2 regions of the Solibacillus sp. iso_87 genome follow, and region 2 is predicted to be linked to the other one. Evidence: a T-box and tRNA genes for the amino acid it is inferred to sense, from the RefSeq annotation. Region 2 holds a T-box; the other holds one or more tRNA genes.

Region 1 (4,401 bases), 1.1 Mb from region 2:
AGGATTTCTAAACATCTTTTCTTATTTGTTCGCTGCATAAACAGCGATTACATCATGTAAAAATTGTGAAGCACCGTCACCGACACGCTCATCATAGTAGGCAGTAAACCGTTCATCGCTTATATACATTTGCGCTAGGCCTATATGTGCTTCTGGGGTATACTTTGCCCAAGAGAAGCTTAGCCAGCGTTTATGAAGCTCCGCTGCTTCCATTGCAACGTCTGACGTTACATCCCCGGACGCCATCGCTTCTTTTAATCGTTGAAACAGTTGGTGTTCCAATTGCTGCATTGCATTATATTGCTCTTCAGTCATATCCCTGAATTTCTTATTGCTCGCTTCCACTTGAGCTTCACCGTATTTATCACGTATTTCCTGGCCGTAGCTCTTTTCGTTTTCTTCAATTAAATTATTTCTAAACACGTCAAACTTTTGTTCATTTGTCATTTTAAGTTCCCCTTCCATCGTTTGGATTGTTTGTTCTATTGTTATTAGTAAGTCGTCGATATATCTTCTTTTCTTTTGTAATAGCTCGGATTGTTTTTTTAGTGCTTCTTTTACTTCATAATCTGGATGATCGAGCAACTTTTTTATTTCTTCTAACTTAAAATCAAGCTCCCGGTAAAATAGTATTTGCTGTAACCGGTCAATATCCTCTTGGCTATATTGCCGGTAGCCATTTTCCGCAACTGCAGAAGGCCTCAGCAAACTGATTTCATCATAATAACGTAGTGTGCGTGCACTCACACCCGATAGCTTGACTAGTTCATTAATCAGCACATGATCACCTCCTATTTAGTACTATAAAGGTTGACGTAACGTGAAGGTCAATAGTTAATTATTTTTTCTTAATTATTTTATAAAAAAAGAAGCTAACCTAAGTTTTCAGGTTGCTTCAAGTAACATCTTTTTCAATCTTGGGATAAACTCGACCAAATAGCTTTCTGGTAGTGCAGACATGTGTTCTAGTCCGATCTGCTTCACTTCATCATGACGAATATCATTTTCGTATTTATAACCGGATACTTCGATTTTCTTTATTTTTTGTTTCGCAAGCAATATAAATTGTTTTAAGTTAGCAGAGTATATACCATCCAGTTCTTCTCGTTGAAGAGTAAACTGCTCAATTCCTCCTGTTAATTCATAAACAAATACATTTGCAAACTCATAATCCTTTATTATTTCATTGTCTATACTGTATGGGATGACTCCAAGTGACGTTAATTGCGAAAACATTACGTTAAGCCCTACTTCTTCCTCTAATTCGCGTACACCATCTTCAATCGTCTCCGTTGCCAGTATATGACCAGCTGCCGTAATATCAAATTGATTTGGGTAATCCTTTTTATTTTTGCTTCTCAGCTGTAAATAAATACGCCATTCAGAATCTGTTTTTTCAATAATCCAGCAATGAAACACTTCATGCCAATAACCTTTTGCATGGACGAGATCACGATGTTCAATGCCCGTTTCCTTATAATATTGATCAAATACTTTTAAACGTTCATTCACAAAATCCGCTCCTTTTATACAAAAAAACGCTAAGTACATGTTAACAGTACTTAGCGTTTTCCGTTTTTCTATGTATGACCCGTACGGGATTCGAACCCGTGTTACCGCCGTGAAAGGGCGGTGTCTTAACCACTTGACCAACGGGCCGATGGCGGAGACAGAGGGATTTGAACCCTCGCGCCGCTTACGCGACCTACACCCTTAGCAGGGGCGCCTCTTCAGCCTCTTGAGTATGTCCCCAAAAATAGAAAAATGGCTCCGAAGGCAGGACTCGAACCTGCGACCTGCCGGTTAACAGCCGGATGCTCTACCAACTGAGCTACTTCGGAATAGTTGTATATGGTGGGCCTAAATGGACTCGAACCATCGACCTCACGCTTATCAGGCGTGCGCTCTAACCAGCTGAGCTATAGGCCCTATTTAAAAACTGGAGCGGGTGATCGGAATCGAACCGACAACATCAGCTTGGAAGGCTGAGGTTTTACCACTAAACTACACCCGCATATGGTGGGTTTGGACGGAATCGAACCGCCGACACTTAGAGCTTCAATCTAATGCTCTACCAACTGAGCTACAAACCCACAAATGGCGGTCCCGACCGGGATCGAACCGGCGATCTCCTGCGTGACAGGCAGGCATGTTAACCGCTACACCACGGGACCATTTGGTTGCGGGGGCAGGACTTGAACCTGCGACCTTCGGGTTATGAGCCCGACGAGCTACCACTGCTCCACCCCGCGATAATATGATGTTTGAACCTGTTTTAAGTACACAGTTTGTAAAAATGGAGGAGGTAGAGGGATTCGAACCCCCGCGCGGTGTTACCCGCCTGTCGGTTTTCAAGACCGATCCCTTCAGCCAGACTTGGGTATACCTCCGTTATGATTAGTACGTTAACTGGTGGACCTTACAGGACTCGAACCTGTGACCGGACGGTTATGAGCCGTCTGCTCTAACCAACTGAGCTAAAGGTCCTTTAAGATGGCGGCAGAGGGAGTCGAACCCACGACCTTTCGGGTATGAACCGAGTGCTCTAGCCAACTGAGCTACACCGCCAGGATCTTTATTTTGGTTACAAAAATTATGGTGGAGCCTAGCGGGATCGAACCGCTGACCTCCTGCGTGCAAGGCAGGCGCTCTCCCAGCTGAGCTAAGGCCCCATAAATGATGGTCGGAATGACAGGATTCGAACCTACGACCCCTTGGTCCCAAACCAAGTGCTCTACCAAGCTGAGCTACATTCCGAAATAATATGGCGCGCCCGGCAGGAGTCGAACCCACAACCTTCTGATCCGTAGTCAGACGCTCTATCCAATTGAGCTACGGGCGCATATTGTTTATTTAAAAGATGGTGCCGAGGGCCGGAATCGAACCGGCACGGTGATCACTCACCGCAGGATTTTAAGTCCTGTGCGTCTGCCAGTTCCGCCACCCCGGCATTTTGGAGCGGAAGACGAGGTTCGAACTCGCGACCCCCACCTTGGCAAGGTGGTGTTCTACCACTGAACTACTTCCGCAAAATGCTTAAGATATTTTTTACTCTGACAGTAATATGAAAATTAAAATGGTGCGGGTGAAGGGAGTCGAACCCCCACGCCTTGCGGCGCTAGATCCTAAGTCTAGTGCGTCTGCCAATTCCGCCACACCCGCTAAGCAGTATATAAACTGGTGAGCCATGAAGGACTCGAACCTTCGACCCTCTGATTAAAAGTCAGATGCTCTACCAACTGAGCTAATGGCTCTCTAAATGGTGCCGGCGAAAGGAGTCGAACCCTCGACCTACTGATTACAAGTCAGTTGCTCTACCAACTGAGCTACACCGGCATTTAAAATGGTGGAGGATGACGGGCTCGAACCGCCGACCCCCTGCTTGTAAGGCAGGTGCTCTCCCAGCTGAGCTAATCCTCCAATGGGTATTTACTGATTACTCTTTCGTAACCGCATGTCCTATCTCTTAAGGACAAGATTTATATTATCATTACTTTTTTTATAATGCAATACCTTTTTTGAAATTATTTTTAAAAAATATATTAATTCCTATTTTTTTCATTTACCAATCGAGGTTATTCATGAAAACGTTTACTTAGTATAACGAAATTCTAATATGTTTGACAGACTTTATCAAGACTTGTTTTTAATATTTATAAATCATTCTGATATAATTATTAATATTACTTCTAAATATCAAGTGTTTTAGAATATACGACTACTTATTTATACATTTTATAGATTAAAGCTGTCAAGAAAATGTTCGTACATTTATCATTATTTTTTAAAGCATTGATAGAATTCACCTTTTTATTATTTCTACCTATTGGTTTCTCATTACACTCTTTATCTTTATATTATTTCCATTATCTTCAATGTATTTTATTATTCTATAATAATAATTCCCATGTTTAAATGCGCTTAGAATTGCGCTATTCCATTCGATGATGTTGTTGCATACCGCAATTTTATTTGGATTACACGATTCGAGCGTTAAATCCTTGTTATTACCTATTAAATTGCTTATTACGAGCTTTTTGGTGAACCGGGGATTTTTATACCCCTATTTAGATTAATGATGGGAAATCGGTATTTAAACAGCCCTCTAATATAGCGTCAACTAAACTTGCCTGTTCACAATCGACCTTGATTAAATAACCGCAAAATTTCTGCTTCTTTTCCGCTCTTTCCTAATATCTTGTTCTTCCTTAATTCATGAAACTTCCAATATAGTGATCGAGGAAGTATGCCTTTCCAGCCAGTAGTAATAAAATAATATGAGTTTAAAATAGATTCCGATTTTGGGTTAATTGAAGCAATTATATTTCAACAAGATTTTTTTATCTTTATTATAAGACAGCATAATATTTTGTAAGAAATTATTCAGCCCATAAATATAGC
Region 2 (4,401 bases):
CTCCACAAACCATTCCTAGAGTAGGGCGGTCGTTTTCATCTTGATTAGGCATATAATATATAGAATCACTGAATTTATTTAACATGTTTTATTTTCCTCTTTTCTAGGTTGTTGTAAATCGAAAGAGAAAATCTACATGTTTATCCTATATTTAATAAAATAAGTTAAGATTTTCTCAGATTATTTGTTTACCATTGGACTAATACCCCCTTTACAATATGGAAAAGTATAACATAAATGTTGATTTAAAGGATGTATAATTAACGATTTTTGAATAATAATCTTAAACAATCGGGCGCGATTCTTCAAAAAGAAGATCGCGTTTTTCCGTTTTAGGATCATTTAATTGAATAAAATTATTGGATATTTATGTTAAAATAAAGAGGATGTTACTTACACTTAGCTACGGGGGTGCTTATGAAAATTCACTATTATTTAGGGTGGTTTAACAATTTTTTCCCAGAGAATCTGGGCATGGTGTTACAGGAAGATATTAAGGATAGAAAATCGCTTGCTATGATTAGCTCGAATCCATCGATTTATGAAGAGAGTGGTGCTACTGAACGCTCGTGGCTTAATCAGGCTGGCATTATTTTTGATGAATATCATTTAATCAATTATCGCGTACAGAAGGAAGATGCCCATAAAATAATTCAAGATGCTTCCGTCATTTTCTTGTTGGGTGGGAATACGATTATACAAAATGATTTTTTGATGGAATATGAATTATCAGATTCGATTAAAGAAAGCAAGGCAGTTGTGATGGGGGCAAGTGCTGGTGCAATTAACATGTCTGCTAAGTGGTTATGCTCGGAAAACTTTGGCTATAAAGTTGAAAAAAGCTATGTTTACGATGGAATCGGCCTTGACGATTTTTCCATCCTGTCTCACTTTGATCTTGAAAAAAACATGGCGTTGGTTCAAGGCGAATTGTCCCCTTTATCGGCAGAGATAAATATTTATGCTTCGAATAAAGATTGTGCTGTACGTATAAAGGGAGATAAAATCGACATTTTTGGCAATGTATATTTAATTTCGCACTCAAAGATTCAGAAAATGCATGAGACACTCTAGTTAAGATGAGTGGCAAAGCGGCATATAGAATTTTATGGATAATTGTATTTTCGACAATCGGGAGCTTTCCTTGAATAAGGAAAGGCTCTTTTTATACATTTATGGGCTAGATTGTAAATAAAAGTTTTTTATGCAGTATTACTAAACGATGCTTTGGGAAGGTTTAAAGGAATTTATTGAACTCTGCTAGAAATACTAATATAACAACTTAGGAGGTGTTTAGATGTTTAGAAAAGAAACACCAGAACAGGAAAGAGAGCGTTTATATCAAGAAGAACAAAAAAAGAATCCTGCTGGAAATTTCAATGATAATCTTAATCGCACACAAGCAGGTATGCCTAATACTACGGGGATGAGTATCAAAGAAATCGGAGTATTAATTATAATCGTCCTTGTAATATTTATTGTATATAGTATATATAAGCCATTATAATTCCCAATTGAAAGTACGGGGACACTGAATAACTATCTTCAATAATCAGGCGCTTTTCTGGAATAAGGTTATTTATGTATTTTAAATGTTATATATAAGTTATCATCATTACACTCTACTTTACATGGATTAAAATCTATGATTCGATTTTCTAAATTAAGCATCAGACTATTAGAAAAATCACTAGGTGGAGTTGAAGAAAAAAGTACTCTATCTAAAAAGATTTTTTCATTAGTAGGTAACTTTTCAATGAGTCTGATATGAGTCTGATTTTTTACTGGGAGTTCTCGTTGATTAAATACAGATAAATTATTTTCTGGGGTTGCAAAAACTAAAATATGTAGGGGTTTTTCACTGGAATTGTGATAACCATGTACATAATTTGTCCATCCAAAGACAAGATTATTTTTCTTAGCAACTATTTGCTCTTCAAATGAAATATCATAAGTTAATTCTCCTTCTAAAATTAAAGCGTGATCTTCGCCTATAGGATGAAAATGTGCATCTATTCCTTCATCATCATTATTAATTTGGAAATATAGAACACGATGATTTTCACAAGAACTTTCCCAAATCTTTTTAAACTTAATGTCGGATTTCATTATTTTTGTTAAATCTATCATATGTATCACCTCATTCTGTATTATAAGTCATTTGTTGTGTAGTTAAATCATTCTTAGGAATGATTATTTAAAAAAGCTAAATAATCTTCAATTAAAGTGCACGATTCTTAATTAAGGATCTCATCACTTTTCATTAAAAGGCAGCAAACTTAAATAAAATATTTTTATTTTTTTAAATATTATGGTAAATTATAGTTGTAATATTTAGCGTTGATAAGGAAGAGTAAGTATTGGAGTTTTTATAGAGAGCTTCTGATGGTGGAAATGAAGCAAAACGAATTTACTGAACATGGCCTTTGAGCTTCGTACCGATATGTAGGCTACGACGAGAAGAGCACTCGTTACAACAGCGGCAGTATGAATTTGTACTGGCAGAGGCAAATAGTGTAAACTATTTGTGAAAATTAGGTGGTACCACGAGATAATTCGTCCTAATCGCAAATTGCGATTAGGGCTTTTTTTATTATAAGGGGGAAACATAGAATGAATATATTAATTGGAGGCGCTTGGCCTTATGCAAATGGTTCTTTACATTTAGGTCATGTAGCAGCACTTTTGCCAGGAGATATTTTAGCAAGGTATTATCGCTTAAAAGGCGAAAAGGTGCTTTATGTATCAGGTAGTGACTGTAATGGTACGCCAATTTCAATCCGGGCTAATCAAGAAAATACTACAGTAACAGCAATTGCGGATCGTTATCACACTGAATTTTTACAATGCTTTAATGAATTAGGATTTACCTATGACCTATATACAAGAACTGATGCATCACATCATCATAAAGCTGTACAAAATATATTTTTAAAGCTTTTAGAGAATGGTTTTTTATTTAAAAAAAGGGTTGAGCAAGCATACTGTACAGTAGATGATCAATTTTTACCAGACAGATTTGTGGAAGGAATATGTCCAAATTGTGGAGCAAAAGCACGTGGAGATCAATGTGACAATTGTTCAACCATTCTAGATCCACTTGATTTGAAAGATAAAACATGCAAAATTTGCGGAAATGAGCCAGAAATCCGAGAAACTGAACATTATTATTATGAGTTTAGTCATTTTCAAAAGCAATTAGAGAACTTTGTCGATGAAGCATCTATAGAAGGAAGATGGCGAGAAAATGCCGTACAGTTAACTAAACGTTATTTAACTGAAGGATTACCAGATAGGGCTGTCACAAGGGATTTACCTAATGGAATTTCTGTACCTGTATATGGGTTTGAAGAAAAGAAAATCTATGTTTGGATTGAAGCAGTAGCAGGATATTATACAGCAAGTTTAGAATGGGCAAAACAAAATGGAAAAGATGTTTCCGAATGGTGGAATGAAGAAGCCGTTTCCTATTATATTCATGGCAAAGATAATATCCCATTTCATACAGTAATTTGGCCAGCAATCTTAATGGGTCTTGGTCAAGAGGGATTACCAACACATATTGTTTCAAATGAATATTTAACATTAGAAAAAAGGAAACTTTCAACAAGTCAAAATTGGGCAGTTTGGGTACCAGAAATATTAAAAGATTATGATCCAGATTCGATTCGCTATTTTTTAACAATCAATGCTCCAGAAAATCGTGACGCCGATTTTTCTTGGCGAGAATTTATCTACAGTCATAACAGTGAACTATTAGGTGCATTTGCCAATTTTGTGAATAGAACATTGAAATTCATTGCAAAATCCTTTAATCACAAAGTCCCTCAAGCAAAAGTAAACAACAATATTAAATTAGATGTGGAAAACTTATATGCCAAAGTTGGAGAACATATCGAATCAGGTGAAATGAAACAGGCAATTGAAGCTATTTTTAACTTTATTCGCAGGTCAAATCGCTACTTTGATGAAGAACAACCATGGACTACTGTTAATAATCATATTGAAAAATGTGAAGAAACGCTTGCAACTTGTGTTTACATTATTCAAAATTTAGCTCAATTATTACATCCCTTCTTACCATTCGGTTGTGAAAAGATTCGTCAAATGTTAGGTACCTCTTTAAACGGATGGGCTGAAGTTGCTGACTTACCAACTGAACTAAATAATATAGAACCCCTATATGAAAGGATTGATGTAAAAAAAATAGAAGAAGAACTTCAAAAATTAGAAGAAGCATCTAAACGAATTTAAGTTAAACAACCAATAAAACTAGTTTGTATTATGTAATTCTCATTTTATTGTATTATTTTAAGTTTTATTCAGCAATCGGGCGCGATTCTTCCATAAGAAGAACGCGTTTTTCCGATATATGGCGCATTTCTTAAATAAGAAAATGCT

Evidence for each region. A T-box is a leader RNA that pairs with one kind of tRNA and senses whether it is charged. The one in region 2 lies ahead of metG (methionine--tRNA ligase), so its partner is inferred to be a tRNA-Met.
Region 1: it has a tRNA-Met gene. The T-box ahead of metG (methionine--tRNA ligase) is inferred to sense a tRNA for this amino acid. The anticodon was not compared.

What each region holds. Positions count from the first base shown of each region.
Region 1 is NZ_CM149656.1:2,924,155-2,928,555, forward strand. Features, by position in the region: gene AC0VXV_RS14855 (MerR family transcriptional regulator) at 22-780, opposite strand; gene AC0VXV_RS14860 (NUDIX hydrolase) at 886-1,512, opposite strand; tRNA gene AC0VXV_RS14865 (tRNA-Glu) at 1,588-1,659, opposite strand; tRNA gene AC0VXV_RS14870 (tRNA-Ser) at 1,662-1,752, opposite strand; tRNA gene AC0VXV_RS14875 (tRNA-Asn) at 1,766-1,841, opposite strand; tRNA gene AC0VXV_RS14880 (tRNA-Ile) at 1,853-1,929, opposite strand; tRNA gene AC0VXV_RS14885 (tRNA-Gly) at 1,941-2,014, opposite strand; tRNA gene AC0VXV_RS14890 (tRNA-Phe) at 2,018-2,093, opposite strand; tRNA gene AC0VXV_RS14895 (tRNA-Asp) at 2,099-2,174, opposite strand; tRNA gene AC0VXV_RS14900 (tRNA-Met) at 2,178-2,252, opposite strand; tRNA gene AC0VXV_RS14905 (tRNA-Ser) at 2,298-2,390, opposite strand; tRNA gene AC0VXV_RS14910 (tRNA-Ile) at 2,411-2,487, opposite strand; tRNA gene AC0VXV_RS14915 (tRNA-Met) at 2,495-2,568, opposite strand; tRNA gene AC0VXV_RS14920 (tRNA-Ala) at 2,597-2,672, opposite strand; tRNA gene AC0VXV_RS14925 (tRNA-Pro) at 2,681-2,757, opposite strand; tRNA gene AC0VXV_RS14930 (tRNA-Arg) at 2,766-2,842, opposite strand; tRNA gene AC0VXV_RS14935 (tRNA-Leu) at 2,862-2,950, opposite strand; tRNA gene AC0VXV_RS14940 (tRNA-Gly) at 2,955-3,029, opposite strand; tRNA gene AC0VXV_RS14945 (tRNA-Leu) at 3,078-3,162, opposite strand; tRNA gene AC0VXV_RS14950 (tRNA-Lys) at 3,179-3,254, opposite strand; tRNA gene AC0VXV_RS14955 (tRNA-Thr) at 3,261-3,336, opposite strand; tRNA gene AC0VXV_RS14960 (tRNA-Val) at 3,345-3,420, opposite strand.
Region 2 is NZ_CM149656.1:1,865,561-1,869,961, forward strand. Features, by position in the region: gene AC0VXV_RS09295 (MBL fold metallo-hydrolase) at 1-85, opposite strand, end outside; gene AC0VXV_RS09300 (Type 1 glutamine amidotransferase-like domain-containing protein) at 418-1,074, shown strand; gene AC0VXV_RS09305 (DUF6366 family protein) at 1,298-1,507, shown strand; gene AC0VXV_RS09310 (cupin domain-containing protein) at 1,576-2,130, opposite strand; T-box leader at 2,332-2,567, shown strand; gene metG (methionine--tRNA ligase) at 2,614-4,254, shown strand.